3 regions of the Pseudomonas sp. Eth.TT006 genome follow, and region 1 is predicted to be linked to each of the others. Evidence: predicted binding sites of a transcription regulator. Region 1 holds the regulator's gene; each other region holds the start of a gene.
What was found. The regulator FliA, encoded in region 1, starts transcription of late flagellar genes. The targets are predictions, from matches to a motif close to CTAAAGTTTNNNNNNNNNNNGCCGNTAA.
Positions count from the first base shown of each region.

Region 2: ACXR0M_RS11595 (methyl-accepting chemotaxis protein) is a predicted target of FliA. The motif match lies at 5,497-5,524, and genes of this name have one in related genera.
Region 3: ACXR0M_RS11230 (methyl-accepting chemotaxis protein) is a predicted target of FliA. The motif match lies at 7,942-7,969, and genes of this name have one in related genera.

Region 1 is NZ_JBTJEN010000015.1:101,041-111,174, reverse strand. Features, by position in the region: gene flhB (flagellar biosynthesis protein FlhB) at 1-97, shown strand, start outside; gene ACXR0M_RS22050 (DUF6124 family protein) at 265-627, opposite strand; gene ACXR0M_RS22045 (hypothetical protein) at 1,153-1,395, shown strand; gene ACXR0M_RS22040 (DUF6124 family protein) at 1,538-1,900, opposite strand; gene flhA (flagellar biosynthesis protein FlhA) at 2,509-4,638, shown strand; gene flhF (flagellar biosynthesis protein FlhF) at 4,650-6,008, shown strand; gene fleN (flagellar synthesis regulator FleN) at 6,122-6,952, shown strand; gene fliA (RNA polymerase sigma factor FliA) at 6,949-7,689, shown strand; gene ACXR0M_RS22015 (chemotaxis response regulator CheY) at 7,857-8,228, shown strand; gene ACXR0M_RS22010 (protein phosphatase CheZ) at 8,247-9,035, shown strand; gene ACXR0M_RS22005 (chemotaxis protein CheA) at 9,090-10,134, shown strand, end outside.
Region 2 is NZ_JBTJEN010000006.1:63,647-73,780, reverse strand. Features, by position in the region: gene ACXR0M_RS11625 (fatty acid--CoA ligase) at 1-262, opposite strand, end outside; gene ACXR0M_RS11620 (LysE family translocator) at 541-1,170, opposite strand; gene ACXR0M_RS11615 (2-hydroxyacid dehydrogenase) at 1,474-2,439, shown strand; gene ACXR0M_RS11610 (methyltransferase) at 2,472-3,470, shown strand; yybP-ykoY riboswitch at 3,510-3,634, shown strand; gene ACXR0M_RS11605 (TMEM165/GDT1 family protein) at 3,723-4,307, shown strand; gene ACXR0M_RS11600 (M48 family metallopeptidase) at 4,478-5,296, opposite strand; gene ACXR0M_RS11595 (methyl-accepting chemotaxis protein) at 5,560-7,701, shown strand; gene ACXR0M_RS11590 (SOS response-associated peptidase) at 7,922-8,545, opposite strand; gene ACXR0M_RS11585 (putative signal transducing protein) at 8,582-8,842, opposite strand; gene ACXR0M_RS11580 (CPXCG motif-containing cysteine-rich protein) at 8,852-9,034, opposite strand; gene ACXR0M_RS11575 (1-acyl-sn-glycerol-3-phosphate acyltransferase) at 9,173-10,134, shown strand, end outside.
Region 3 is NZ_JBTJEN010000005.1:364,665-374,798, forward strand. Features, by position in the region: gene selO (protein adenylyltransferase SelO) at 1-547, opposite strand, end outside; gene mscK (mechanosensitive channel MscK) at 596-3,949, opposite strand; gene ACXR0M_RS11225 (potassium/proton antiporter) at 3,984-5,726, opposite strand; gene ACXR0M_RS11230 (methyl-accepting chemotaxis protein) at 6,258-7,883, opposite strand; gene ACXR0M_RS11235 (hypothetical protein) at 8,163-8,393, shown strand; gene ACXR0M_RS11240 (cell division protein ZapA) at 8,390-8,692, shown strand; partial or broken gene ACXR0M_RS11245 (HAMP domain-containing protein) at 8,838-9,863, shown strand; gene ACXR0M_RS11250 (methyl-accepting chemotaxis protein) at 9,999-10,134, shown strand, end outside.

The DNA.
Region 1 (10,134 bases):
CTACCAGATTCGCCAGTACCGCGCGGGCAAGGGCAAGCGTCCGGATCCGCTCAAGGATGATCTGCCGATTCCGCCGGATTTGCGCCGGGATTCCTGATTGTGCTGACGCCTCAAAACAACGCCGCCCCGATTGCACGGGGCGGCGTTTTTGTTTGCCTGAAATCGGACTCCCTGTAGGAGCTGCCGAAGGCTGCGATCTTTTGATCTTGCTCTTCAAAAAACAAGATCAAAAGATCGCAGCCTGCGGCAGCTCCTACAGGGGGGTTATTGCTGCGGCAGTTCCAGATTATCCAGCACCCGATTCACCGCCAGCTCACCCAGCATGATCAGTTGCGCGATGCCCTGCAGGGACCGGCGCTGTGACGCGGGTATGAGGTGGGCGAAGTCGTTGGCGATGGTTCTGGCCGAGGCGAGTGTTTCGCAGGCGTTGGCCAGCAGTTCCTCGTTTTTGAAGTCGGCGGTCACGGCGTACATCCGCCGGGTTCGGCGTGGCGGTGGCGTGGAACCGGGCGGGCAGAGGTAATGGTCGAGCGCGCGGTCGGCGGCTTCGTGGAGCTTTTTTGAGTCAAGGGATTCGTAGGGGGAGACGGGGTCGGTTTCGGGTGGGTTTGGCGTAGGTTTTATCATTGGTAAAGCCTCTAGAGTAGTGAGGCCGGCACTGTTCGCTGCTAACGAAGGAGGTGGCGGCTGTACGCGGGTTAGCAGACCAGGACTCTAGAACCCGGCGCACCGAAGTGCCCCGCGCAAAGCCGCCATAACGGCAACGGACTTTGTGCGTCTAGAGAAAACCCGGGCTGCTAAACCCGATCACTGAACAATCAGCGACCGAACCACAATAGAACCCGCCCCCAAGGCGCACAAGCCGGCGGATTCTGGCGTAGCTGTAGGCAATGGCGCAAGGAGGTGTAGCCGGCAAGGCGTGTCTGGAGGTGTCTTTTAAACGCCAAAGTTTAAGAGGTGAAAAGTAGGGAGGTGGTCTGGATGAAAACAGGGTCTGTACTGAAGGAATTTTTAAGTAGGCCATTCGTCTGGTAATAGGCCTTACCTGTCAGGTTTTACAGGTGCGGGAAGAAAGTACTCGCGGTTTGATGGCTGAGTGACACCGCGCGCATTTTTCGCGCGGCTACTTCGAGCAAATCAAGGAACCTGACAATGAAAGGTATATTCAGTAGCTATGACCCGAAAACCGGTAAAGGCACCATTGCTCCAGATCCAGAACCAATAGGGCAAGGCTTCTCTTTTGGCGCGGCCGCGGGAGCCTTCCTGTCTACCAAGGATTACACGTTCAGCATTCCATCGACGCAGGTTGGGAGCGTGAAGATCAAAGTCGGCGGCGCGGTTGAATTCGACAAGCTGACAACGGCCGGAGACGAAGCCACAAACCTGCGCTATTAATTTTCCCGAAAGGTCAGACCATCGCAGCCTCGGAGATCTCCACCTGTCTTTGTAGGAGCTGCCGAAGGCTGCGATCTTTTGATCTTGCTCTTCAAAAAACAAGATCAAAAGATCGCAGCCTGCGGCAACTCCTACAGGGGGGTTATTGCTGCGGCAGTTCCAGATTATCCAGCACCCGATTCACCGCCAGCTCACCCAGCATGATCAGTTGCGCGATGCCCTGCAGGGACCGGCGCTGTGACGCGGGGATGAGGTGGGCGAAGTCGTTGGCGATGGTTCTGGCCGAGGCGAGTGTTTCGCAGGCATTGGCCAGCAGTTCTTCGTTTTTGAAGTCGGCGGTCACGGCGTACATCCGCCGGGTTCGGCGCGGCGGTGGCGTGGAACCGGGCGGGCAGAGGTAATGGTCGAGCGCGCGGTCGGCGGCTTCGTGGAGCTTTTTTGAGTCGAGAGATTCGTAGGGGGAGACGGGGTCGGTTTCGGGTGGGTTTGGCGTAGGTTTTATCATTGGTAAAGCTCCTTGAGAAATGGAGCCGTCAACCTTCGCTGCTAAACAAAGAGGTGACGGCTAGTACGCGGGTTAGCAGACCAGGCTCAAGGATCCCGGCGCACCGAAGTGCCCCACGCAAAGCCGCCATAACGTAATGGCAGGACTCGCGTACCTTGAAAATTGCCGGGCTGCTAAACCCGATCACTGAACAATCAGCGACCGAACCACAATAGAACCCGCCCCCAAGGCGCACAAGCCGGCGGATTCTGGCGTAGCTGTAGGCAAAGCCGCAAGGATGTGTAGCCGGCAAGGCGTGTCTGGAGGTGTCTTTTAAACATCTGCGTTTAAGAGGCGTTGCAATTTCTGATCTCCTGCGGTGTTGCTGATGGCCTCTTCGCGAGCAAGCCCGCTCCCACATTCGATCTTCAGCGAATGCAGAATGGGCATATCACACAGATCCCCTGTGGGAGCGGGCTTGCTCGCGAAGGGGCCATTCCAGTCAGCGAAAAAATCACGCCCAGCCCCTCTGTTTCCGCCATAGGCAAAAGTTGGAAGGCTTCTTGCAATAGCCGCCGTGCGCCCGCTGCGGGCGTCAAAAGTTTGCTTTAAAGGAACGGGGAAAACCGGTGGATCGCTCTCAGTTAATCAACAGCGCACGCTCGAACATTGCCGACCTCAGTCGGGGCAATCTGGGCGTGCCAATCCTGCTGTTGGTCATGCTGGCGATGATGATGCTGCCAGTGCCGCCGTTCCTGCTGGACGTGTTTTTCACCTTCAACATTGCCCTGTCGATCGTCGTGCTGCTGGTCTGCGTGTATGCCTTGCGGCCGCTGGATTTTGCGGTGTTCCCGACCATTCTGCTGGTGGCGACCCTGTTGCGGCTGGCGTTGAACGTGGCGTCGACGCGGGTGGTGATGCTCCACGGTCAGGACGGCCATGCCGCGGCCGGTAAGGTGATTCAGGCCTTCGGCGAAGTGGTGATCGGCGGTAACTACGTGGTCGGTATCGTGGTGTTCGCGATCCTGATGATCATCAACTTTGTCGTGGTGACCAAGGGTGCCGGGCGGATTTCCGAGGTGAGCGCGCGCTTCACCCTCGATGCCATGCCCGGCAAACAAATGGCGATCGACGCCGACCTCAACGCCGGTCTGATCGACCAGAACCAGGCCAAGGCCCGCCGTCAGGAGGTCGCCCAGGAGGCGGAGTTCTACGGTTCGATGGACGGTGCCAGCAAGTTCGTCCGCGGTGACGCCATTGCCGGCCTGCTGATTCTGTTCATCAACCTCATCGGCGGCATGGCCGTCGGTATCTTCCAGCACAACATGTCCTTCGCCGACGCGGGCAAGGTTTACGCCTTGCTGACCATCGGTGACGGTTTGGTGGCGCAATTGCCATCACTGTTGTTATCGACAGCTGCCGCGATCATGGTGACCCGTGCTTCCGGTTCGGAAGACATGGGCAAGCAGATCAACCGGCAGATGTTCGCTTCGCCAAAAGCGCTGGCGGTGGCCGCTGGCCTGATGGCGGTCATGGGCCTGGTGCCGGGCATGCCGCACTTCTCGTTCCTGACCATGGCGGCCCTGGCGGCCGGTGGCGCGTACCTGTTCTGGAAGAAGCAGAACGTCGCCAAGGTTCAGGCGCTGCAAGAGGTTCAGCGTCAGCAGGAGCTGCTGCCATCGCCGGCCCGCGCCATGGAAACCAAGGAGCTGGGCTGGGATGACGTGACGCCGATCGACATGATCGGCCTGGAAGTCGGCTATCGCCTGATCCCGCTGGTGGATCGCAATCAGGGTGGGCAACTGCTGGCGCGGATCAAGGGCGTACGCAAAAAGCTCTCGCAAGACCTGGGCTTCCTGATGCCCACCGTGCACATCCGCGACAACCTCGACCTTGCGCCAAGCGCCTATCGCCTGACCCTGATGGGCGTCATTCTGGCCGAAGCCGAGATCTACCCGGACCGCGAGCTGGCGATCAACCCGGGGCAGGTCTATGGTTCGCTCAACGGCATTACCGCCAAAGATCCGGCTTTCGGCCTGGAGGCGGTGTGGATCGAAGTCAGCCAGCGCGCTCAGGCGCAATCGCTCGGCTACACCGTGGTCGATGCCAGCACCGTGGTCGCGACGCACTTGAACCAGATTCTGTACAAGCACTCCAGCGAGCTGATCGGTCACGAAGAAGTGCAGCAACTCATGCAATTGCTGGCCAAAAGCTCGCCGAAACTGGCTGAAGAGCTGGTGCCGGGGGTGGTTTCGCTGTCGCAGTTGCTCAAAGTGCTGCAGGCGCTGCTGGCCGAACACGTGCCGGTGCGCGATATCCGCAGCATCGCCGAAGCCATCGCCAACAACGCCGCCAAGAGTCAAGATACCGCCGCGCTGGTGGCCGCAGTACGCGTCGGCGTATCCCGCGCCATCGTCCAAAGCATTGTAGGCACTGACTCCGAGCTGCCTGTGATCACCTTGGAACCAAGGTTGGAACAAATATTGCTCAATAGTCTGCAGAAGGCAGGACAAGGCTCGGAAGAGGGTGTTCTGCTGGAGCCAAGCATGGCCGAGAAGCTGCAGCGTTCGCTCATCGAAGCGGCGCAGCGCCAGGAAATGCAAGGTCAACCGGTGATCCTGTTGGTAGCAGGCCCGATACGCGCGATGCTCTCGCGCTTTGGCCGCCTCGCAGTCCCGGGACTGCACGTGCTGGCGTATCAGGAAGTTCCGGACAACAAGCAAGTGACCATCGTTGCGACAGTAGGGCCCAACGGCTGAGGTAGTGGTTTATGCAAGTTAAGCGTTTCTTTGCCGCCGATATGCGTCAGGCCATGAAGCTGGTTCGTGATGAGCTGGGCGCTGATGCCGCGATCATTGGCAACCGCCGTATTGCCGGCGGTGTCGAGCTGACGGCGGCACTGGATTACAAATTGTCGGCGCTGGCGCCTCGGGTTCCGAACATGGAACTCGAAGACGAGCTGCGCAAGACCCAGTCGCGCATCGTCACCGCCCAGGCCGAGCTGAGCCTGCGTGGCGAAGCCGATGGCAATACCAATCGCCAGTTGTTCGCCGGGCTGCCGATCGACGCCCGCCAGACGCTGACCGCCGGTTTGCCGCTGACCGCAGCCGAGCCGTTGAGCGAGCCGACTTACGCTGCTCCGGCACGTCCGGCGCCGGCGCCTGCCCAGGCATCTGCCGGTGTCGATCCGCGTGCACTGGACTCGATGCGTTTTGAATTGAACAGTCTGCGTGAGCTGATGGAAGTGCAGCTCGGCACCCTGGCCTGGAACCAGATGCAGGGCAGCCGTCCGGCGCAAGCCAATCTTTACCGCCGTCTGCAACGCATTGGTCTGTCCGGGCCGCTGTCGCGCGACCTGCTGGCGATGATCACCGATATCGAAGAACCACGTCAGGCCTGGCGCATGCTGCTCGCGCACCTGGCGCGGATGATTGCCGTGCCGGAAGTCGAGCCGCTGGAAGAGGGTGGAGTGATTGCCATGGTCGGCCCGGCCGGCATGGGCAAGACCACCACCCTGGCCAAGCTTGCCGCGCGCTACGTGCTCAAGTACGGCGCGCAGAACGTGGCGCTGGTCAGCATGGACAGCTTCCGCATCGGCGCGCAGGAACAACTCAAGACCCTGGGCCGCATTCTCAATGTCCCGGTGACTCACGTTGACCCGGGCCAGTCGCTGGTTCAGGCGCTGGACCCACTGCTGCGCAAACGCGTGGTGCTGATTGACACCGCCGGCCTGCAGGCCAGCGATCCGGCCCTGCGCATGCAGCTGGAAAGTCTGGCCGGGCGTGGCATCCGTTCAAAAAATTATCTGGTGCTGGCAACCACCAGCCAGAAACAGGTTCTAACCGCCGCTTATCACAGTTACAAGCGTTGCGGGCTCGCCGGGTGCATCCTGACTAAACTGGATGAAACGGCCAGTCTCGGCGAAGTGTTGAGCCTGGCAATCAGTCATGAATTGCCGGTCGCGTACCTGACCGATGGCCCACGGATTCCGGATGATCTGCATCTGCCGCGCCGTCATCAACTGGTCAGCCGCGCCGTCAGCGTGCAAATGCAGGAAGAACCCAGCGAAGAAGCCATGGCTGACATGTTCGCTGATATCTACCACAGCCCGACCAAGCAGGTTGGCTGAGGTAATGAACAGTTTTTGTACCTACATCGATGGCCTGCCACGCATTGTTCCGGTTGTGAACGCGCAGCCAGTAATGTGGCCTCCGTCTATGCAAGACAAGGTAAAGAAATAACATGGGCAGCATGCATCCCGTACAGGTGATCGCGGTGACCGGCGGCAAAGGTGGCGTCGGCAAGACTAACGTGTCAGTGAACTTGTCTCTGGCGCTGGCAGAGCTTGGCCGTCGGGTCATGCTGCTGGACGCCGACCTGGGACTGGCGAACGTTGACGTTCTGCTGGGGCTCACGCCAAAACGCACGCTGGCTGACGTGATCGAAGGTCGCTGCGAGCTGCGCGACGTGCTGTTGCAGGGGCCCGGCGGGATCCGCATCGTACCGGCCGCTTCCGGCACCCAGAGCATGGTTCACCTGAGCCCGGCACAACATGCCGGTCTGATTCAGGCCTTCAGCGACATCGGCGACAACCTCGACGTGCTGGTGATCGACACCGCTGCGGGCATTGGTGACTCGGTCGTCAGTTTCGTCCGTGCCGCGCAGGAAGTGTTGCTGGTGGTCTGCGACGAGCCGACGTCGATCACCGACGCCTACGCGCTGATCAAACTGCTTAACCGCGATTACGGCATGAACCGCTTCCGCGTCCTCGCCAACATGGCGCAGAGTCCGCAGGAAGGGCGCAACCTGTTCGCCAAGTTGACCAAGGTCACGGATCGCTTCCTCGACGTCGCCTTACAATATGTGGGTGCCGTGCCGTACGACGAAAGCGTGCGCAAGGCCGTGCAGAAGCAGCGCGCCGTCTACGAAGCCTTTCCGCGTTCCAAGTGCGCGCTGGCGTTCAAGGCGATCGCGCAGAAGGTCGATACCTGGCCGCTGCCTGCCAACCCGCGCGGTCACCTCGAGTTTTTCGTCGAACGCCTCGTGCAGCAAACGGCAGGGCCAGTGTTATGACTGCGAGCGGTATGAACTACTACAAGAAATCGGCACGTGACGCGCAGTACGAGTTGATCGAGCGTTACGCGCCACTGGTCAAACGCATTGCCTATCACTTGCTGGCGCGCTTGCCGGCGAGTGTGCAGGTCGAAGATCTGATTCAGGCGGGGATGATCGGCCTGCTCGAAGTCTCGACCAAATACGACGCCAGCAAAGGCGCCAGTTTCGAAACGTACGCGGGCATTCGCATCCGCGGCGCGATGCTCGACGAAGTACGCAAAGGCGACTGGGCACCACGCTCGGTTCACCGCAACACCCGGATGGTCAGCGATGCAATTCGCTCAATTGAAGCGAAAACCGGCCGTGACGCTAAAGATCACGAGGTTGCGGCCGAACTCCAATTGAGTCTCGACGATTACTACGGGATTTTGAATGACACCTTGGGCAGTCGCCTGTTCAGTTTCGACGACCTGTTGCAGGACGGCGAACATGAAGGGCTGCACGAGGATGGCGCCAGTGCTCATATGGAGCCGTCGCGCGATCTGGAAGATGAACGCTTCCAGGCGGCGCTGGCGGACGCGATTGCCAATTTGCCGGAGCGTGAGCGACTGGTGTTGGCGCTGTACTACGACGAAGAGCTGAACCTCAAGGAAATCGGTGAAGTCCTTGGCGTCAGTGAATCGCGGGTCAGCCAGTTACACAGCCAGTGCGCGGCCCGTTTGCGGGGGCGTTTGGGGGAGTGGCGAGCGCGCTGAAGGCAGTGTGGGGACACTGCGAACGAGGCTGGTGCGGTGGTGAACGGCACCGGTCTTGCTCTGTTGTGCTCCAGACAGTCTTTGAGTGTTACGCCGGATTGATTGAAATGGCGCGTCCAGGTGCTGGGCGCGTTTAAGACTGCTTGGAGGTCGAATTGAACAAAGACATGAAAATCCTCATCGTTGATGACTTCTCAACGATGCGGCGGATCATCAAGAACCTGTTGCGTGATCTCGGGTTCACCAACACTGTCGAGGCTGACGATGGCATCACTGCCATTCCGGTGCTCAACAGCGGCAGCATCGACTTTCTGGTAACGGACTGGAACATGCCCGGCATGACCGGTATCGACCTGCTGCGCCACGTGCGTGCCGATGAAAAGCTCAAGCACCTGCCGGTGCTGATGGTGACCGCTGAAGCCAAGCGCGAGCAGATCATCGAAGCGGCCCAGGCCGGTGTAAACGGCTATGTGGTCAAACCTTTCACGGCTCAGGCGTTGAAAGAAAAAATCGAGAAGATTTTCGAACGCATCGGCTGATGAACGCGCGGGGGAGCTATGGAGCATAACGAATCTTCACTGGGCGATTTCGAATCGACCCTGAAAAAACACGCGGTCGAACTGGTCGAGAGCCTTGAAAAAGGCAGGTTCGGCGACGCGGTGCAATTGATCCATGAGCTCAACCAGACCCGTGACCGCGGCCTGTACCAGGAAGTGGGCAAGCTCACACGTGAACTGCACAGTGCGATCGTCAACTTCCAGATCGACCCGCACATGCCGCAGGCCGAGGAAGTGTCGCAAATCACCGACGCCACCGAGCGCCTGGGCTACGTGGTCAAACTGACCGAAGCCGCGGCCAACCGCACCATGGATCTGGTGGAAAGCGCGACCCCTGTGGTCAATGGCCTGGCTGACGAAGCCCAGACCTTGAGCGCCGATTGGGGCCGCTTCATGCGCCGTGAGGTCGGGGCGGAAGAGTTCCGTGAACTGGCGCGCCGGGTCGACGGTTTTCTGACACGCAGCAGCACGGACAACCGTGCGGTGTCGAGCAATCTCAATGACATCCTGCTGGCCCAGGATTACCAGGACCTCACCGGTCAGGTGATCAAGCGCGTGACCCAACTGGTCACCGAAGTCGAAAGCAATTTGCTCAAACTCGTGCTCATGGCCAGTCAGGTCGACCGCTTTGCCGGCATCGAACATGACCGCGAAGCGATGCTTGCAGAAAAAGATCCACAAAAACATCTCTCGCAGGGTGAAGGTCCGCAGATTCATGCCGATAAACGAGAAGACGTTGTGTCCGGTCAGGACGATGTGGACGATTTGTTATCCAGCCTCGGGTTCTAGTGTTTTGGAATTTTAGGTTTTTTGGGTTTTTAGACCTGTAGGAGCACCCCATTAATGAGCTTCGGCGCCGATGAAGAGATCCTTCAGGATTTCCTGGTTGAGGCCGGCGAGATTCTTGAGCAACTGTCCGAACAACTGGTCGAGCTGGAAAGCCGCCCGGATGACGCAGATCTGCTCAACGCAATTTTTCGCGGTTTCCACACTGTAAAAGGGGGCGCCGGCTTCCTTCAGCTCAATGAGCTGGTGGAGTGCTGTCACATCGCCGAAAACGTGTTCGACATCCTGCGCAAGGGTGAGCGTCGCGTAGATGCAGAACTGATGGACGTGGTGCTTGAAGCACTGGACGCGGTGAACAGCATGTTCAGCGAAGTCCGTGAACGTGCACCGATCACCGCCGCGACCCCGGAACTGCTGGCCGCCCTGGCGCGTCTGGCCGAGCCGCAATCGGCCGACGAAGCTCCGGCATCGCCGGTGGCCGAGATGATCGAAGAGCTGGTCGTCGAGAGCGAGCCTGCCGATTCGGGCGACATCACCGATAACGAATTTGAACAGCTGCTGGATTCGCTGAGCGCCGCCAAGGCCGAAGCTGAAGCCCCGGCCGCTGCTGCCCCTGCGCCAGCTGCCGATGCGGCGGCCAGTGATGAAATCACCGACGCCGAATTCGAGTCGTTGCTCGATCAGTTGCACGGCAAAGGCCAGTTCGCGGCTGACGCGGTTGTACCGCCTGCGGCCAAGCCAGCGGCACCCGCTGCAGGCGACAGCTCGGACATCACCGACGACGAATTCGAAGCGCTGCTCGATCAGTTGCATGGCAAGGGCAACTTTGCCGTTGAAGCGCTGGAATCGGCCATCGCCTCGGCCCCGGCGGCACCTGCCGCGCCAGCGGCCGCCGCTGCCGGCAGCGACCTGATCACCGATCACGAATTCGAATCGCTGCTCGACGAATTGCACGGCAAGGGCAAATTCACCGAAGTCGGCACCGCTGCTGCGGGCAGCGCTTCGACCGTGGCCGCGCCTGCCGCCAAGGCTGCAGCCGCTCCGGCCGCTGCGCCGAAAGCCGCGCCCAAACCAGAGCCAAAAGCCGAAACGCCGAAACCGG
Region 2 (10,134 bases), on a different contig from region 1:
TGGCGAACATGCATTCCAGGTAGCGATGGCTGTCCCAGTCCATCACCGCCACGGTGTCACCCCCCTTCACGCCGGCCGCCGTCAACACGTTGGCCAGCCGCGCCACGCGCTCGATCAGCGTTGGATAGCTGTAGCGCAACTGGTCTCGGTAGATGATCTCGCGGGTTTTCTCGTAACGGGCGCCAGACATCAGCAGCCGTTTGATCAGCAATGGATACTGGTAGGCCCCATCGGCCGGGGGAATGACGCGAGTCTGCAACATATGAATCCCTTTTCTGGCTGCACGGTGTTGGCGTAGAGAGCGTAACTCTAGAGCGGTTATACCCCAGCCAAATCAGCCAAAGGAATGATTTGCAGAGCCGTACAAATGCTAGCTTTGCGCCAGCATTTGCCGGTATTCAACACCCGATCAACCCTCAGCAAACTGAGCGAACTCCTGTAGGAGCTGCCGCAGGCTGCGATCTTTTGATCTTGTTTTTGAACATCAAAGTCAAAAGATCACAGCCTTCGGCAGCTCCTACAGGGGGCGGTGGGGTTTGCTCAGTGCATTTCGGTGAAGGCGAGCTTTACGCCGATGGCGATCAGCACCGCGCCCATGGTGCGGTCGAACCAGTGGCCCATGCGGGCGAAACCGGCGCGCACGCGCTGTTGACTGAACAGCATCGCCACCAGACAGAACCAGGTCGCCGTGGCCAGCGCCAGATAAACCCCGTACCCGGCCTGCACCGTCAGCGGGGTGTGCGGGTTGATCACCACGGTGAACAGCGAGAGGAAGAACAGCGTGGCTTTCGGGTTCAGGCCATTGGTGACGAAGCCCGAGGTGAAGGCGCCACGCGCGGTGCGGACACCAGCTTCCTTGTGCAGATCGTCAGTGACGGGTTTCGCCGGTTGCGCACGCAAGGCCTTGAAGCCGATGTACAGCAGGTAAGCGGCGGCGGCCCATTTCAAGGCGTTGAACAGCACGATCGATTGCGACACGATCAGGCCGATGCCCAGCAGCGAATACCCGACGTGGAGGAAAATCGCCGAGCCCACGCCCAGCGCCGTCCAGGTGCCGGCGCGGCGACCATGGGTCACGCTCTCGCGCACCACCACGGCAAAGTCCGGGCCGGGGCTGGCCACGGCCAACAGATGGATCAGTGCAACGGTCAAGAACTCGGTCCAGTACATGAGGGTTCCTCTGGGGCAGCTTGGTCAAAAACAAATGCGCGGCTAACTCTAACTTGTGGCGAGGGGATTTATCCCCGTTCGGCTGCGCAGCAGTCGTAAATTCAGTGCATGCGGTGTAACTGTTTCGACGCGTTTACCAGTTCAGGGTGCACTTCGCGCACCATCGGGGATAAATCCCCTCGCCACAGAGTTATCCACATTGCGATGCATCGCATCAGACTTTTGTGCTCTGCCTATCCAATTGTTTCATCTGGTAGGCTCGGCAGATTACGCCTTCCGTCCATCGCACAAAAGGTACAGTTGATGAGCAACCCGCGCCGCGCCGTATTCCTCGACCACCCTTCCCTGGATCTCGGCGATCTCGACCTCAGCCCGTTGCGTGCCTGCTTCAGCGATCTGCAGCTGTTCGCCCAGACCTTGCCCGAACAGGTCAGCGAACGTCTGCAAGGCGCCACGGTGGCGATCACCAACAAGGTCCGCATCGACGCCGCCGCGATGGCCGCCAATCCTGATCTGCAACTGATTCTGATCACTGCCACCGGGACCAACAACGTCGATCTGGACGCGGCCCGCTCGCACGGCATCACCGTGTGCAATTGCCAGGGTTACGGTACGCCGTCGGTGGCGCAGCACACGATCATGTTGCTGCTCAACCTCGCCACACGCCTCGCGGATTACCAGAAAGCCATCGGCGAAGGTCGCTGGCAGCAGGCGAAACAGTTCTGTCTGCTGGACTATCCGATCGTTGAACTGGAAGGCAAAACCCTCGGCCTGCTCGGGCACGGCGAGCTCGGTGGTGCGGTCGCGCGACTGGCCGAAGCGTTTGGCATGCGTGTGCTGCTTGGGCAGATTCCCGGCCGTCCGGCCCGCGCGGACCGTTTGCCGCTGAACGAGTTGCTGCCGCAGATCGACGCCCTGACTTTGCACTGCCCCCTCAACGAACACACCCGGCATTTCATCGGTGCCCGCGAACTGGCGGCGATGAAACCCGGCGCCTTTGTGGTCAACACCGCCCGTGGTGGCTTGATCGACGAACAGGCGCTGGCCGATGCCTTGCGCAACGGTCACCTCGGCGGCGCGGCCACCGATGTGCTAAGCGTCGAACCGCCGGTCAATGGCAATCCGCTGCTGGCCACCGACATTCCGCGACTAATCGTCACCCCGCACAACGCCTGGGGCAGCCGCGAGGCGCGGCAACGCATCGTCGGCCAATTGACTGAAAACGCGCAGGCGTTCTTCAGCGGTAAAGCGCTGCGGGTCGTCAGTTGATAAACTGCGGCACTTTTTTTCAAGGAGCAGTTATGGATCCGCGCAGTGAAGTACTGCTTCGTCAGGCCGAGTTATTCCAGGGTTCGCTGTTGCTGGCCGGGTTGCCCGCCGACGATTTGCTCGGGCGTCTGCCGAATGCCTTCGGCTGGTGCTGGCACGCTGGCGATCAGGCGGCACTCGATGCACGCTTCGAAGGTCGCAGCCATTTCGGTGTGAACGTGCCGGAGCGCGAGTTCGATAGCGCCGTGGTGTTCTTGCCCAAGTCCAAGGACCTGACCGACTACATTCTCAACGCCGTGGCCGCGCGTCTGGCAGGGCGTGAGGTGTTTCTGGTCGGAGAAAAACGCAGCGGTATCGAAGGCGCTTCGAAACAGCTCAACCCGTTCGGTAAACCACGCAAACTCGACAGCGCGCGTCATTGCCAACTGTGGCAGGTCACCGTGGCCAATGCGCCTGCAGCCAAATCGCTGGAAAGCCTGGCGCAAACCTATGAACTGCCACTGGCCGAAGGCCCGTTGAAAGTCATCAGCCTGCCAGGTGTGTTCAGCCATGGTCGACTGGATCGCGGCAGCGCCCTGCTCCTGGAACACCTGGACAAATTGCCAAGCGGACATCTGCTGGATTTCGGTTGTGGCGCCGGCGTGTTGGGCGCTGCGGTCAAGCGTCGCTATCCGCATAACCAGGTGACCTTGCTCGACGTCGATGCCTTCGCCGCCGCCAGCAGTCGTCTGACCCTGGCAGCCAACGGTCTGGAAGCGGAAGTGCTGACCGGCGACGGCATCGATGCCGCGCCAATGGGTTTGAACGCGATTCTGAGCAACCCGCCGTTCCATGTCGGCGTGCACACCGACTATTTCGCCACCGAGAACTTGCTGCGAAAAGCGGCAAAACATCTGAAAAACGGCGGCGAACTGCGACTGGTGGCAAACAGTTTCCTGAAGTATCAGCCGCTGATCGAAGAGCATCTGGGCGTGTGCGCGATCAAGGCCGAGGGCAACGGTTTCCGGATTTACCGGGCCAAGCGTGGTTGAAAATTAGCACTTGCCGAATGGGTTCTGCCTAGGCAGAATCCGCTCCGTCCTAGGGGAGTAGTCTCCCACGAGCGCCAAGCTCGTCCGGCATACGTCAACATACTTGATCCTCAGATCATGGCGTATGCGACCCACGCGTCCGCAGCAGACGGATCGCAGGGTTTGACAAGACCTATGACACGCACACCTTACCCGGGGCGGGAAGGCTGTACGTGTCATAGCCGTGTCGACCCGCCCCTTAGGAAAATCCTGATGCTGGACTCGTTACTCGTTCCCACCGCAATCGTTGCCTTGGCCGAAATCGGCGACAAGACGCAACTGCTCGCGCTGATTCTCGCCGCTCGCTTTCGTAAACCCTGGCCGATCATCGCCGGTATCGTTGCCGCGACCCTGGCCAACCATGCGGCGGCCGGTGCGGTAGGCGCGTGGTTCGGCAGTTTCTTCTCCGATTCGGTGCTGCACTGGATTCTCGCCGCGAGCTTCACCGCCACCGCGCTGTGGACCCTGGTTCCGGACAAGATGGACGACGAAGAAGCCAGCACCGCCCGCAAGTTCGGGCCATTCTTGACCACGCTGATTGCGTTTTTCCTCGCGGAAATCGGCGACAAGACGCAGATCGCCACCGTGATGCTGGCGGCGCAATACCCTGAATTGTGGCTGGTGATTATCGGCACCACGGCGGGCATGCTGATTGCCAACGTGCCGGTGGTCTTGGCGGGTAACTTTGCGGCAGACAAACTGCCATTGACCTTGATCCGTCGCCTCGCGGCTTCGGCATTCATGATTCTGGCAATCGTTGCGGTGTACAAGGCGATGCAGAGCAGTGGTTGGGTTTAACCGTCATCTGGTGGAATTCTAATGTGGCGAGGGGATTTATCCCCGTTGGGCTGCGAAGCGGCCCCAAGATCTATGCACGCGATATGCCTGACACACCGAAGTAGCAGTCCTGGGGGTGCTTCGCGCCCCATCGGGGATAAATCCCCTCGCCACAAATAGCCCTGATCTTTTTAAGATTTCGGGGCTTTTTCGTACAGCGGCATCACCTTCGGAATCGCCGCCTGCAACGAGGCGATCCGGCTGGACGAGGCCGGGTGGGTGCTCATGAATTCCGGCGGTGCACCTTCCGAGGCCTTGCTCATCTTGTTCCACAAGGTGATCGCCGCGTTCGGGTTGTAGCCGGCGCGCGCGGCCAGTTCGAGGCCGATCAGGTCAGCTTCGTTTTCGTTGGCGCGGCTGTTGGGCAAGGTCATGCCGTAGTTGGCGACGGTGTCGGCCAGCGCCAGGCTGTCCTGACCCAGACCGAGCAACGCGCCGGCGCCCTGCTTGGCCATCTCGATCCCGTAAGCCTTGGACATCGCTTCACGACCGTGCTCGCGCAGGGCGTGGGCGATTTCATGGCCCATCACCGCAGCGATCTCATCGTCGGTCAGTTTCAGGCTGTCGATCAGTCCGGTGTAGAAAATGATCTTGCCGCCAGGGCCGCAGTTGGCGTTGAGCTCATCGCTCTTGATCAGGTTGACCTCCCACTGCCATTGCGCGGCATCCGGGCGGAAGTTCGGCGCCTGGGCGATCAGCCGGTTGGCAATCGCCTGCACCCGCTTGGCTTCCGGGCTGGTCTTGTCCAGCACACCCTTGCTCGACGCTTCGCCAACGGTCTTCTGATAGGACTGGGCATACATCTGGTCGACCTCTTGCGAGGACAGCATGCTGAACATGTACTGCTTGCGCTCCACACCCACGGCGCCGCCGCTGGTGGTGTTGACCGACTGACAACCGGCCAGCAGCAACGCTGCGCTCAGTGCACTCACAACCAATGTCTTGTTCATTCAAAAGCTCCCTGAAAACATGCCGCGTATCGTAGGGGGTGAATTGTATCGGCGCCAGATACAACAGACGTGTTGCAGCGTCTTTCCGACGTTTCCCACCGCCGTTGTCGTGAAAAATTCACAGCGACCGCCAAGCGACTTGCCAGTGCGTCGCGCACCGATCCATTTGCGACATCTGCCGCCCTTTGCGCCGCCCGCCGCTCATGGCGCGCGGCCGGCGGCCGATACAACAACGCAGACGTCCTCTTGCGTGCGGAGCTCCCATGAAGTTCAAGTCGATCCAGTTTTCCGTCGCCGCCCTGGCCGGCGCCATCGTCCTCAGCGTGGTCGCCGCGCTGGTGTTGTATGCGCTGTTCTCCGGCGCGCGTACGCAAGAGATGGTGCAGCAGCGCACCCAGGCGCAGTTCGAGCAAGTCATCGAGCAACGCCTGACCTCGCTGGCGCAGACCCAGGTCAGCCAGATTCAGCGCGAACTCGAAGCGCCGCTGCTGATTGCCGGTGGTCTGGTGCGGGTCAACGCCCTGCTCGGCACGCCCGGTGCCGATGGCCAGCCGCGCCTGAGCCTCAGCCGCGAGCAATTGATCAGCCTGATCAAAGAGAACGTCGAAAAGAACCCGAAGATTCTCGGCACCTACATCGGCTGGGAAAAAAACGCGCTGGACCACAATGACGCGGCCTACGTCGGCACCAGCGTGGTCGGCATCAACGCCGCCGACGGGCGCTTCCTGCCCTGGTGGTTCCGCAATGACGACGGCACCCTCGGCGTGGACAAACTGGTGGACGTCGACGACCAGAAACTCCTGTCCACTGGCGTACGCGCCAGCGAGTACTACCTGTGCTCGAAGGAAAGCAAAAAGCCCTGCGTGATCGATCCGGCGCCATACAAGGTCGGCGACAAGATCGTCATGCTCGCCTCGTTCATTGAACCGATCATGGTCAACGGCGCCTTCCAGGGCATCGTTGGCGCCGACCTGTCGGTGAACTTCATTCAGGAAATGCTCGTCGCTGCCAACCAGAAGCTGTACAGCGGCGCCGGGCAAATGGCCCTGATCGGCGGCAACGGGCGGATCGTTGCCTACACCAAGGACACCAGCAAATTCGGCGAGAAGGTCAGCGACATTCTCGACGCCGGGCAGATCGCCAACATGGCCAGCCTCAAGCGCGGCGAGGTCACTTATTCGGTCAACAAGGACAAGGACCGCATCGAGTTGTACCTGCCATTCGGCATCGGTCAGACCGAGGCGCGCTGGACCTTGATGCTGCAGCTGCCATTGCACGCGGTGATGGCGGATCTGCAGAAACTTCAGGCCGATCTGGATGACCAGCGCAAATCCGACACCTTCGGCATGGCCATGGTCGGTCTGATCATCGCCGGCATCGGTCTGCTGGTGATCTGGCTGGTGGGTCACGGCATCGCCCGACCGCTGAAGCAGATGGTCGCCATGCTCGATGACATTGCCAAAGGTGAAGGCGACCTGACCCGTCGTTTGACCAGTGATCGCAGCGATGAACTGGGTTCGATTGCCAAGGGCTTCAACACCTTCCTCGCCAAGTTGCAGGCGATGATCACCCAGGTGGTGACGTCGGTGCAGAGCGTCAGCGATTCTTCCGAACACACGGCCGATATCGCGATTCGCACCAACATCGGCATCCAGAAACAGATGGCCGAGATCGATCAGGTCGCCACCGCCGTGCAGGAAATGACCGCGACCGCGCAAGACGTGGCACGTAATGCCACCCAGGCCGCGCAAGCCGCCAGCCATGCAGACCAGGCTGCCGGCCAGGGCATGCAGATTGTCCGCGACACGTCGAATTCGATTGGCGTGCTGGCGGTGGAAATCGGCAAGGCCGTGGAAGTGGTGCAGACCCTGGCCAAGGACAGCGAGAACATCAACGCAATCCTCACCGCGATTCGCGGCATCGCCGAGCAGACCAACCTGTTGGCACTGAACGCGGCAATCGAAGCGGCACGGGCCGGCGAACAGGGTCGCGGTTTTGCGGTGGTGGCGGACGAAGTGCGCAATCTGGCGCAGAAGACCCAGAAAGCTACCGAAGAAATCCAGAGCATGATCCAGCAACTGCAACAGGGCACCCGCGATGTGGTGCGGGTCATGGAAGACAGCCAGAACCGCACCGACGAAAGCGTACAGCACGCGGCGAAAGCCGCCGAAGCGCTGGAGACGATTACTCAGGCGGTATCGGTGATCAACGACATGAACACGCAGATCGCCAGCGCGGCGGAAGAACAGAGCGCGGTGGCCGATGACATCAACCGCAACGTGATCAATATCGGTCAGGTGGCCAGTGAAGTGGCGGGCGGCGCGGATGAATCGAGTTCGGCGAGTGCCGGTCTGACCAGGCTGGCAGAGCAGCAGCGGCGGTTGATCAATCAGTTCAAGGTCTGAAAAGCGAAAAGCCCCTCACCCTAACCCTCTCCCTGAGGGAGAGGGGACTGATTGGGGGATATTGGCGATATACGCCGACCTGGAAGTATTTCAGCGAATCCATAATCGCCATTATTTTTCAGGTCGATGCATCGCGGGAGACAACTCGGTCGGTCCCCTCTCCCTCCGGGAGAGGGTTAGGCGGGCGGCGTTCCGATGAGGGGCTTTTGATCTACAAGCTTTAACCCGGAGTCAAGCACTCCGGCCCGTTGAGCTTCGGATCATTCACCAGATTGGCCAACGCCCGCTCGCGCAATGCCGCCGGTTCACTGGCGAGCAAACCCTGCAGCACATGCAGCGGCGTCTCGGGATCGAGCCAGGCCGCCTGCCCCGCTTCATCGAGAATCAGCGGCCGGCGCTGACTGGCCGCTGGTTGGGTGATCACCGCCGTGCTCAGCCACACCTGCTCCTGCACCGGATACGCTTCCCAGATCGCCGCGAAAAACAGCGAAGAGCCCTCCCCCGGCGTCAACCAGTACGGGCGTTTGCGTACGGTGCCGCGCCATTCGTAGAAACCGTTGGCCGGCAACAGGCAGCGGCGCAGACGCAAGGCTTCACGGAACATCGGCTGCTCGGCCACGGTTTCCGCCCGGGCATGCGCCGGTGTCTTCGACAGATCGGTCAGCCATGGCGGCGTCAGACCCCAACGGGCACGGGCCAGCGTGCGTTGGCCGTCGGCCTCGGCGCGCAGCATCAACACCGAATCATTGGGGGAAATGTTCCACTGCGCCTGCTGATCGGCGGGAAATCCGGGCAGGGCCGCAAAATCGCGGTTCCAGCGAAACAGGGCATAACGTCCACACATGGGGCAACACGACTCAGAAGTAAAACGAACGCCAGCCTAACAGACCAGCGTCCCGGGGAAGCTCTCCGGTTCATCGCCGGGCAGCGGCAGCGCGGCATTGTACGCGGTGATCAGTTCGCGGGCGTATTCGGCCTGATCGTTATCGACCGACAGACCAAGCAGGCCAAAAATCGGCAGCTCACCCGTTCCGCCGAGCAAATCGCGGCCCACCAGGTGCGCTTCGATGCCCTCGCTGGCGAGCATGCTCTTGAGCATCTCGCCTTCCATCAGGTTTTCCGGCTCGTAGATTCGCTGCATGGGCGGCCCTCACTCGTTCTCGCTGAACACTTCCAGAAACCAGTCCTCGCCGTGCACCTGCAAAACAAAGGTGATCGGCCGGCAACACACCTGACAGTCCTCGATGTAGGTCTGGTCGCCACCGGACAAGTCCACCGTCGTCTCCACCTCTTCGCCACAATACGGACATTCATACAGTGCGCTTTCCAGCATCGCGGTCTCCCAGGTGACTTGTGCGTATAATCGCCGGTCTATTTGCAGGGCTATTTTTGTCTGGCTACTTTTCAGACCGTGCCCCGCTGTTTTTCGATCAAAACCTTTACTTACCCTAGCCGTTTCCAACAAGAGAGCATGATGGGCGAATTCGATGCCATCCGACCTTACGACGACAGCGAAGTACCTGCGGTACTGGCCAGACTGCTCGGCGACAAGGCGTTTCTAGATATCCTCACCCACTTCCGCTTCCCGCGTTTTGCCGGTGCCTTCGGCTGGATGCTCAAACCACTTATAGCGCATCGGCTGCGCCGTGAGTTCGCCGGTGTCAATTCGGTGGCCACGCTGCAGGACAAGGTCGAGTTCTACGTCGACCACACTATCGAGCGCGCCACCGACGGCGTGACCTACACCGGGGTCGAGCAATTCAAGTCCGGCAGCGCCTACCTGTTTATCGCCAACCACCGCGACATCGTGATGGACCCGGCCTTCGTCAACTACGCCGTGTACCACGCCGGTCTGCCGACTCCGCGCATCGCGATTGGCGACAACCTGCTGCAGAAACCGTTCGTCAGCGACCTGATGCGCCTGAACAAAAGCTTTATCGTGCACCGCTCGATCACCGGGCGCCGCGAGAAAATGGCTGCGTATCAGCTGCTGTCGGCGTACATCAACCACTCGATCCGCAACGATTGCGCCTCGATCTGGATCGCTCAGGCAGAGGGCCGCGCCAAGGACGGCGACGACCGTACCGAATCGGCGATCCTCAAGATGTTCCACATGAGCCGCAAGGACGAGCCGTTCGGCGAAGTCATCCAGTCGCTGAACCTGACGCCGGTGTCGATCAGTTACGAATACGACCCGTGCGATCAGGCCAAGGCCCGCGAGCTGTATATCCGCGCCACCACCGGCACCTACGCCAAGGCGCCGGGCGAGGATGACGTGAGCATCGCCAAGGGCATCACCGGCTACAAGGGCCGGGTGCACGTGAACTTTGCGGCGCCGATCACCGAGTTGTTCGAGGACACCAAGCAATTGGCCACCGAGATGGACAAGCAGATTCTGGGTGGCTATCGCCTGTTCCCGGTGCATTACCTGGC
Region 3 (10,134 bases), on a different contig from region 1:
GAATGTGGCTCGGCGCCAGGCGCAGCACCATCGCTGCGCGCTCCTGCTTTTCGCGCCACACCGGGGTGTCGGAGCCGATCACGCAGGCCGCGCGTGAAGACGGAATGTTCAGCGCGTGCAGCGCTTCGGAAGCGAGAAATTCACGGATCGACGAACGCAACACTGCACGACCGTCGCCCATGCGCGAAAACGGTGTCTGCCCGGCGCCCTTCAGATGCAGGTCCCAGTGTTCGCCGGCGTTGTTGTAGACCTCACCCAGCAACAGTCCACGACCATCGCCCAGTTGCGGGGTATAGCCGCCAAACTGGTGACCGGAATAGACCATCGCCCGTGGCTCGGCATCGGCCCACAGCTTGTGGCCGCCGAACAGTTCGGCGAATTCCTGGGTCTGCGCGGTGGCCGGCTCGAGATCAAGCAACGCCAGCGCCGCCGGGCTGGCGACGACCAGGCGCGGGTTGTCGATCGGCTCGGGCAGCACATGGGCGGAGAACGCATCGCCGAGGCGGGCGAAACGATTGTCGAAGGTCAGTTCGTCGAGGGCTTTCACGGGCCGGCTCCAGCAGAATGTCCGAGCATTCTGCTGGGAATAGACCGGTTAGTCGAGTTTGGCCGGCGGCGGCTCTTGCAGCGGCTTTTGCTCGTCGCTGATCGGCACGACGGTTTTATTCTCGTCTTCGATCGGCACCAACTTGTATTCCTGGCCATGAAGGTTCTTCAGGTACACCTCCATCTGGCGGAAGGAGATGTTGATGTGCTGCTTCTTGAACTCGCGGTTGATGAAGCGGTTCACTTCGTCGAGCACCGGGTTGCGGTCGCCGAGATCACGCACGTGCATGCGCAATTCGTGGTCGAGGGTGCTTTCGCCGAAGTTGAGGAAGTACACGTGCGGCTCGGGTTCCTTGAGTACCCGCGGGTTTTCCCGGGCGGCCTTGAGCAGCAGTTCCTTGACCAGATCCAGATCGGAGCCGTAATCCACACCAAGTTTCAGCGTGACCCGGGTGATGGTGTCGGTCAGCGACCAGTTGATCAGTTGCCCGGTAATGAACGTCTTGTTCGGGACAATGATGTCCTTGCGGTCAAAGTCGGTGATGGTCGTGGCACGGATGCGGATCTTGCTCACCGTGCCCGAGAGGTTGCCAATGGTGATGGTGTCGCCGATCCGCACCGGGCGTTCGAACAGGATCATGATGCCGGAGATGAAGTTCGCGAAAATCTCCTGCATCCCGAAACCAAGACCTACCGACAGCGCCGCCACCAGCCACTGCAACTTGTCCCAGCTGACGCCGAGGGTCGACAGGGTCGAGACGAAACCGACGCCGGCGATCACGTAGGACAGCAGGGTCGTGGTCGCGTAGGCGCTGCCCTGCGCCAGGTTGAGTTTCGACAGCACGAACACTTCGAGCAGACCGGGCAGGTTGCGCGCCAGGGCGAAGGTGATGCCGATGATGATCAGCGCGCCGAGCATGTCGCCGATGCTGATCGGCACCATGCTCATGTTGGCACCAGTACCGCTGGTGTATTCGTAAAGGGTGATGTTGTCGAGGTACGAGAACACCGAAATCAGGTCGGCCCAGACCCAGTACAGCGCGGCGATGAAGCCGCCGAGCAGCGCCAGACGGATCAGGCGCAGCGACTGTTCGTTGACCTTTTCGATGTCCAGCGTCGGCTCTTCGATCACCGCTTCGCCGTCGCCGGCCTCCTTGGCGGCCTGGCGTTTGGCCAGGGCGCGCTGGTAGGCCAGACGCCGTGCGGCGACCGCCAGACCGCGGACGAAGGTGGCCTCGATCACCAGCCAGAACATCAGCAGGTACAGGGTGTTGATCAAACGGTCGCTGAGTTTCAGTGCGGTGTAGTAGTAGCCGAAGCACACCGCGACGAACAGGGCGATCGGCAGCAGGGTGAACATCACGCCCACGGCCTTGCGGAACAACGAGGCGTTTTCGTGGGCCGGGCTGCTGATCAGCAAGCGGCTGAGCAGCCACGCCATCAGCGCGTAGCAGGTCAGCACCACCGGCATGCCGATCACATCGTCGGCCAGCGCCGCCGGTTGCAGCTCGGCAACGGCCACCACGGTCACCAACGCCATCACCACCAGCCCGAGGCGACGTACCCAGCCCTGGAGGAACTCGACTTGCGGTTTGTCCCAGCGGAAGTGCAGCTCGGCCACGCCACCCGGCGAAAGAATCCGGTAAGCGGTGTAGAACACCAGCCACGCCTGACCCATCTGCAGCAGCGCCGCGCCCATATTGGCGTTTTGCCCGCGGGCGTCGATCTGCAGGGCCAGACCGCACAGGCCCAGACCCAGCGCCACCGGCATCGCCAGCAGAATATTGATCAGGATCGCCTGCGGCGTATGCCACTGGCTGTCACGCTTGAAATGGCCGATGTCCTGGTGAACCTTGTTCAACCGTGCGTACAACGCCTTGCGCCGCCACAGCAGGGCGCCGATCAGCAAGGCCAGCGGCAGGAACAGCAACGGTCGCTGAGTCAGGCCGTCGGTCAGCTCGCTCAGGCTCGACGCCAGCGGCAGGGTGTCGATCTGGCGTTTGAGCCGTTCCGGCACGCTGCGAATCCATTCGGCGTCCAGCGGCTTGTTGCTGGGAATCCAGAACATCTGCTCGTCGAGGGTCGCACGCAGGCTTTGCGCGGTGCTCAGCAGTTGTTTCTGGTTCAGTTGCAGGGTGATCGATTCATTGAGCACCGCGCTCAGCTCGCGGTTAAGACGCTCCAGCAGGTCGGCGCGGGTGTTGGCCAGTTCCAGCAGGCTCTTGCGCAGTTGTGGGGTGACTTGCTCCGGTGGCTGGGTCGACAGCAGGTTGTCGACGTAGGTCGCCGGGCTGCTGAGCAGTTCGCGCTGCTGGCTGACTTCGAACTGATACAGGCGAATGTCCGCGATCTGGTCCGCCAGATCACGGTCAACCTTGAGTCGCGGCAGCGCCTGCTTCTGCTTATAGAGAATCTTCGACAGCAGCAGGCTGCCCTTGAGCACGTTGATCTGCTCGTCGAGGGCTGAGTCGCTTTGCGTCAGGGTGTCGAGCTGCTGTTTGGTCTGCAAGTTCTGCTGGGTGACCTCGTTGAGGCGGTCGGTGCTTTTCAGCAGGTAGTCGGAGAGCTTGAGGTTGGCCGCGCTTTCGGTGGCGAGCAGGCTGCTGCCGCCGGCCTTCTGTGCTTCGATCGACTGCTGGGTGACGGTTTCCTGCGACTGCGCCAGACGCTTCTGGTTGATCAGGGTCTGCAGTTCCTGGATCTCGCGGTCGAGGCGGTCGGATTTCTCCGAGAGCAGGTCATGCTGGCTGTTGCCCAGATCCTGCAACTGACTGTTGCCGGCCAGTTCCTGACGGCGCAGCGGAATCAGCGCGTTCAGCGCGGCGAGTTCGGCATTCAACTGATCGCGCTGCTCGGCACTGACGGTCTTGCCCGCGTCCTTGCCGGACTTGAGGATGGTGTTGATCTGCTGGATACGCGTCTGGCTGCTGGAAATCTCCGCCTGCGCACGCTCGGGGCGGGTCTGCGCAGTGATGATCAGGCTGTTGGCGTCGGCCAGAGCCTTCTGCAGATCGCTTTGCTGGGTCGAACGCTCGGTGAGGATCTGCTCCAGTTGCTGGATCGATTCCTTGGGGAAGCGCTGCGCCACCGGCACCACGGCTGTGGCCTTGAGGCGCGTCAGTTCGCGGGTGTTCTCGATGGTCTGCCGGGGAGCTGTCGCCAGTTGCTGCTTGAGGTCGATCAGCTTCTGCTCGTAATCATGCCGGTTGTTGAGCTGATTGAGCGTGCCTTGCAGGACCGTTTGCAGGGCCTTTTTATCGGCATCCGGCAGCTTACTGTCGGCCAGTTTGTCCAGGCTGGCCTGCACGGCTTCGCTGGAGGGCGGTTCGGCGGCGTACAGCGGGCCGACGGAGAGACTCAGGCCCAGCAGGGCCGCGAAAAAAAAGGAGCGCAGGGTAGGCATAGAGACCGGTCAAGCAAGTGAGAATGGACGCAGTTTAGAGGAAGAGACCGGGACCCGGGCGACTTCCTTCGGGGAATCTGACGCCCACTTTGCCGATCTTGTTCCCGTCCATGACCGCGACCGTCCAGTGGGTGTTGTTCCACTCCACCTGGTCACCCACGATCGGTGCACCACCGACCTTGTGGGCGATGAACGTGCCCAGGGTCATGTCCGGATCGATACCTTCGGCCGGCAACCCGTACAGCGCGGCAACCGCTTTAAGCTGGGCGTCTCCTTCGAGCACGAAGTCGCCGAAGAAGCGCAGATCCAGCCCGCGTTGTGGCGCCTGGCTGAACAGTTTGCCGAGGGCCGGCAGGTTGTGTTCATGGCCGATCACACACAGTAAATCATCGACTTCCAGCACCGTACTACCCGACGGATGGAGCAGTTGCTGGCCGCGAAACAGCGCGGCGATCCGCGTGCCTTCGGGCATTTTCAGCTCACGCAGGGGCGAGCCGATGCACCATTTCTCGGCGCCGAGCTTGTAAACGAACAGCTCCCACTCGCTGGTGATGTGCACTTCCAGCGCGGAACGGGAGATTGGCGCTGGCTCGGGCGGTACCGTCACCTTCAGCAATTTGGCCACCCACGGCAGGCTCGTGCCCTGCACCAGCAGCGACACCAGCACGATGAAGAACGCGAGGTTGAAGTACAGCTGCGCATTCGGCAGCCCGGCCATTAACGGGAACACCGCGAGAATGATCGGTACCGCGCCGCGCAGGCCGACCCAGGAAATAAACGCTTTTTCCCGGCCATGGAACGCCTTGAACGGCAGCAGGCCGACCAGCACCGACAGCGGCCGGGCGAACAGAATCATCCACAGTGCCAGGCCCAGCGCGGGCAGGGCGATCGGCAGCAAATCATGCGGTGTCACCAGCAGGCCCAGTACCAGGAACATGCCGATCTGTGCCAGCCAGGCCATGCCGTCAAGCATGTGCAAAATACCGTGGCGGCTGCGCACTGGGCGGTTGCCGATTACCAGGCCGCACAGGTACACCGCAAGGAAACCGCTGCCGTGCAGGGCGTTGGTCAGGGCGAACACCACCAGACCGCCGGCGATTACCAGAATCGGATACAGGCCGGTGGCGAGGTTGATCCGGTTGACCAGTTGCAGCATCAGCCAGCCGCCGCCCAGACCGATCACGCCGCCGATGCCGAACTCGCGGATCAGGTGGGTCAACAGGCTCCAGTGCAGGCCAGTCTGGCCGCTGGCGAGCATGTCGATCAGGGTCACGGTGAGGAACACCGCCATCGGGTCGTTGCTGCCGGATTCGATTTCCAGGCTGGCGGTCACCCGTTCGTTGAGGCCCTTGCCGCCGAGCAGCGAAAACACTGCGGCGGCGTCGGTCGAGCCGACGATGGCGCCGATCAGCAGGCCCTGAATCAGGTTCAGATCAAACAGCCACGCCGCCGCCATGCCGGTCAGTCCGGTGGTGATCAACACCCCGACCGTCGCCAGCGACAGCGCTGGCCACAAGGCCACGCGGAAACTCGAGACTCGGGTGCGCAAGCCGCCGTCGAGCAGGATCACCGCCAGGGCAAGGTTGCCGACCAGATAGGCTGTCGGGTAGTTATCGAAAATGATCCCGCCGCCATCGACACCGGCGGTCATGCCGACCGCGAGAATGATCACCAGAATGGGGATGCCGAGACGGGAGGAAAGAGAGCTGACAAGAATGCTCGCACCTACCAGCAACGCGCCGATCAAGAACAGGCTGTTGATGGTCGTCGCATTCAAAGGCAGTACTCCAGAAGCGTAAAGACGGGCACAAACTGACCATGCAGTCTGCGTGCCAGCGATTCTAACCTGTTGAAATGCGGTGCTGTCAAAAAGCTTTTCAGCGGGGTATGCGGGATATGGGTTCGGCTGGCGATTGCTGCCCTCACCCTAACCCTCTCCCGGAGGGAGAGGGGACTGACCGCGGTGTTTATGCGAGGTGCACCGACTTGCAATTGCGAGTCGAACTCAAGATCTGAAAAGCCCCCGGTCTGCTCCCTTCCCCCCAGAGAGGGACTGATCGCGGCGTTTATGCGAGTTGCACCGACTTGCAATTGCGAGTCGAACTCACAATCTGAAAAGCCCCCGATGTGCTCCCTTCCCCCCAGAGAGGGGACTGACCGCGGTGTTTATGCGAGTTGCACCGACTTGCAATTGCGAGTCGAACTCAAGATCTGAAAAGCCCCCAATCTGCTCCCTTTCCCCTCGCCCCCTTGGGGGAGAGGGTTGGGGTGAGGGGGTGGCTTTTGATCTTGACCTTGATCTAAAAAATCAAAGGCTAAAGCGCCCAACCATGTTGTTCAGGTCCAGCGCCAGACGCGACAGCTCGTTGCTCGCCGCACTGGTCTGATTCGCGCCGGTTGCCGATTGCACCGACAGGTCACGGATGTTGACCAGGTTGCGATCCACTTCGCGGGCCACTTGCGCCTGTTCTTCGGCGGCGCTGGCGATCACCAGGTTGCGCTCGTTGATCTCGACGATGGCGGTGTTGATGGTGTCCAGCGACATGCCGGCGCCACGGGCGATGTTCAGCGTCGATTCGGCGCGTTCGGTGCTGTTGCGCATCGAATCCACGGCGTGTTCGGTGCCGCTCTGGATGCTGCCGATCATGCGTTCGATCTCGCTGGTCGACTGCTGGGTGCGGTGCGCCAGCGCACGCACTTCGTCGGCCACCACCGCGAAACCACGCCCGGCTTCACCGGCACGTGCCGCTTCGATCGCCGCGTTGAGGGCGAGCAGGTTGGTCTGATCCGCCAGGCCGCGAATCACGTCCAGCACCTTGCCGATGTCGCGGGATTCATTCGCCAGGTCGCCGATCAGGTTCGCCGTGCTCTGCACGTCGGCACTCATGCGTTCGATGGCGCTGACGGTTTCCTGCACCAGGTCACGCCCGTCGCCCGCCGAGGTGGTGGCGTTTTTCGAGGCTTCCGAGGTGCTCACCGCATTGCGGGCGACTTCTTCCACGGCGCTGGTCATTTCGTTGACCGCAGTGGCGGCCTGTTCGATTTCGTTGTTCTGCTGGGTCAGACCGCGAGCGCTTTCGTCGGTAACGCTGTTCAGCTCTTCCGCCGCAGACGCCAATTGTGTGGCCGAGCCGGAGATACGCTGCAAGGTGTCGCGCAGTTTCGCCTGCATCTTGGCCATGGCAGCCAGCAAGCGTCCGGCTTCGTCGCTGCCGTCGACGTGGATCGGCTGGGTCAGGTTGCCTTCGGCGATGGTTTCCGCCGCGTCCAGCGCTTTCGAAATCGGTTTGGTGATGCTGACGGTCAGCAGCCAGGCAAACAGCAAGGTCAGGCCGGTGGCGATCACCAGCAGAGTCACCACCAGATTGAATGCCGAGGAGTACTGGTCGGCCGCTTCCTGATTGGTCTGGCTGATCTGCTCGCCGTTGATCTGCATCAGGCGGTTGAGCACGGTGTTCATCGCTTCGGAGTTGTTCAGCAACTCGGTGTTGAGCAGGTTGCGCAGCTCATCCACCTGATTGTTGCGCGACAGGCTTTTCATCCGGTCTTCGATCTGCCGGTACTGGCCCAGCAGCTGCACGTATTGATCATAAGCCGCGCGTTCCTGCGGGCTGCTGATCAACGGCTCGTAGGCCGATTGGGCGGCGCGGATCTGCTGGTTGCGGGAGTCCAGCAGTTCCATGGTCTTTTGCTGAACGTCCGGCTCGCGGTTGACCAGCAAGCGATACGACAACACGCGCAAGCGCAGGGTCAGCTGGGTGAACTCGTCGAGGTTCTTGATGCTTGGCACGCTGCTGGACGTGATGTCCTCGGCCGCGCCGCGAATTTTGCTCATCTGGTTCAAGGCGAACACGCCGAGAATCAGCATCAGGCCGCCGATCAGGGCGAAACCAGTGAACGCCCGGGGGGCGATATTCATATTGCGAAGGGACATGGGTGCTTACCGAAGAAGGGCCGCATCCATGCGAGCTGAGACTGCTGTATGAAGGGACTTATCGGTCATACGACTAAAGTCTTGAGGTGGTGTGCGTATTTGTCGCATGGGGCCTGGGGCGACGAAGTGCAGGAACCAGATCGGCAGATCACAGTCTTTTAAACTCGCGAGAACGGTCGGCCACCAGGAAAATCAAGGCCTTGCGCCGGTTAAACCCTGGCATCGGCAATGACTTTTCTTTATCGTACGCGCCCTTTGAAAAACGCCTGGAAGATCAAAATGTTGGAAGCATCCCTCAGCCAATTGGAACAGCTTGTCAGTGACTTGGTGCAACAGAACCAGACGCTGACGCAAACCAACCAGACCCTGTCCATGGAGCTGGCTCAGGCCAAGGATGAAAACGAAAGCCTGCAACTGAGCCTGATGGAACAGGAAGAAAAGCACGGCGCCACCGCCGCGCGCATCCAGGCGCTGGTTGATCGCGTCAACGCAGGTCCTGTCAGCGCATGAACCACGGCACCGCAGGGGTAAAAGTCATCTCCATTCTCGGGGAAGACTATTCGATCAAGGCACCGGCCGGGGAAGAACAGACCCTGCTGGACGCAGCCTTGATGCTCAAGGCTGCACTGGCCGACACCAAACGCAAATACCCGACACTGATCGGCGACCGCCTGCTGGTGCTGGCGGCGATGAATCTGTGCTCGCAGCAGATCGAAATGAAGAAGCAACACCAGCAGGAACTCGACCGTTACCAAGAGCAAGTCAGCGCCACGGTCGACACCATCGCCAAGACCATCAATCAGGGCTGATGGGGTTGCGCACAACCAAAGAATAAATTGTCGATTGGTTTGTATACAATCGGCACGGCTGTTGCATTGCTTCGGCCACTTATTCTTTGGGGGTGCTCCCATGCAGTTCTGGCGTCGCAGTATTCAATGGCAACTGATTCTCAGCATGGGCACCGCCCTGCTGGTCAGCATCCTGATCGTGGTTGGCATTTATACCCTGGTGGTCAACCGCCTCGCCCAGAGCTATCTGGTCGAGCAAGCGCTGCCGTCGAGCATCGAAGCGACGCGCAACGACATCGAACGCATCCTCGTCCAGCCACTGACCGCCGCCAAGGACATCGCCAGTAACCGCATGGTCCGCGACTGGCTGGCCGGCGGTGAGGACAGCAGCAAAATGGCGGCCTTCACTCAGTATCTGGAAGGCATCCGCGCCGAACACAAAGCGTTCACCGCGCTGATCATCGGCACCGAGTCCAATCATTACATCACCGAAAAAGGCCTGGATCGGACCCTCAGCCGGGCCAAACCAGCCGATGCCTGGTTCTATTCCTTCCTCGACAGCAACCAGCCGCGCACCCTGAATATCGACAACGACGGCGCCACCGGAGAACTGGCGTTGTTCATCGACCTGAAGGTCGAGCAGGCCGGCAAAGTCGTCGGCGTGGCGGGCCTCGGCCTGAGCATGAAAGAGCTGTCGGAGCTGATCCACAATTTCAGTTTTGGCGAGCGCGGCAAGGTCTATCTCGTGCGCTCGGACGGTCTGATCCAGGTTCATCCTGAGGCACAGTTCAGTGGCAAACGCACCCTCGCGGAGCAGATCGGTGCTTCAGCGGCGCAAGCCGTCATGGGGCAAAAAACTGCGGTGAACGCGACCTTCCAGCGCGACGGCGAAGACTTCCTCGCGTTCAGCCTGCCGCTGCGTGATCTCGGCTGGACACTGGTGGCCGAAGTGCCACAGTCGCAGATCTATGCCGAAGCCCGAAAAGCCATGTGGATGAGTGGCGGCATCGGTCTGCTGGTAGCGCTGGTGTGTCTGGCGCTGGTGGTGTGGCTGGCCCAGGGATTGGTACGACCGATTCGTCAGGTAACAGCCGCGCTGGTAGCAATCGGTAGCGGCGGTGGAGATTTGACCCATCGGTTAGATTCCAGTCGCGCCGATGAGCTGGGCGATCTGGCTCGGGGCTTCAATCGATTTCTCGACAGTCAGCGCGGAATGATCGGCGAAGTGCTGACCACCAGCGAGCGCTTGCGCACCGCCGTCGGCCAGGTGGCGAAGGTGGTGGACAACACCGCCGAGCGCTCCGGCCGCCAGCAGGAAATGACCGACATGGTCGCCACTGCTGTTCACGAAATGGGCCTGACTGTGCAGGAGATCGCGCAGAATGCCGGCAATGCCGCGCTGGCTTCGCAAACCGCGCGCGATGAAGCGCTGCAGGCGCGGGAAGTGGTCGGTGGCTCGATCC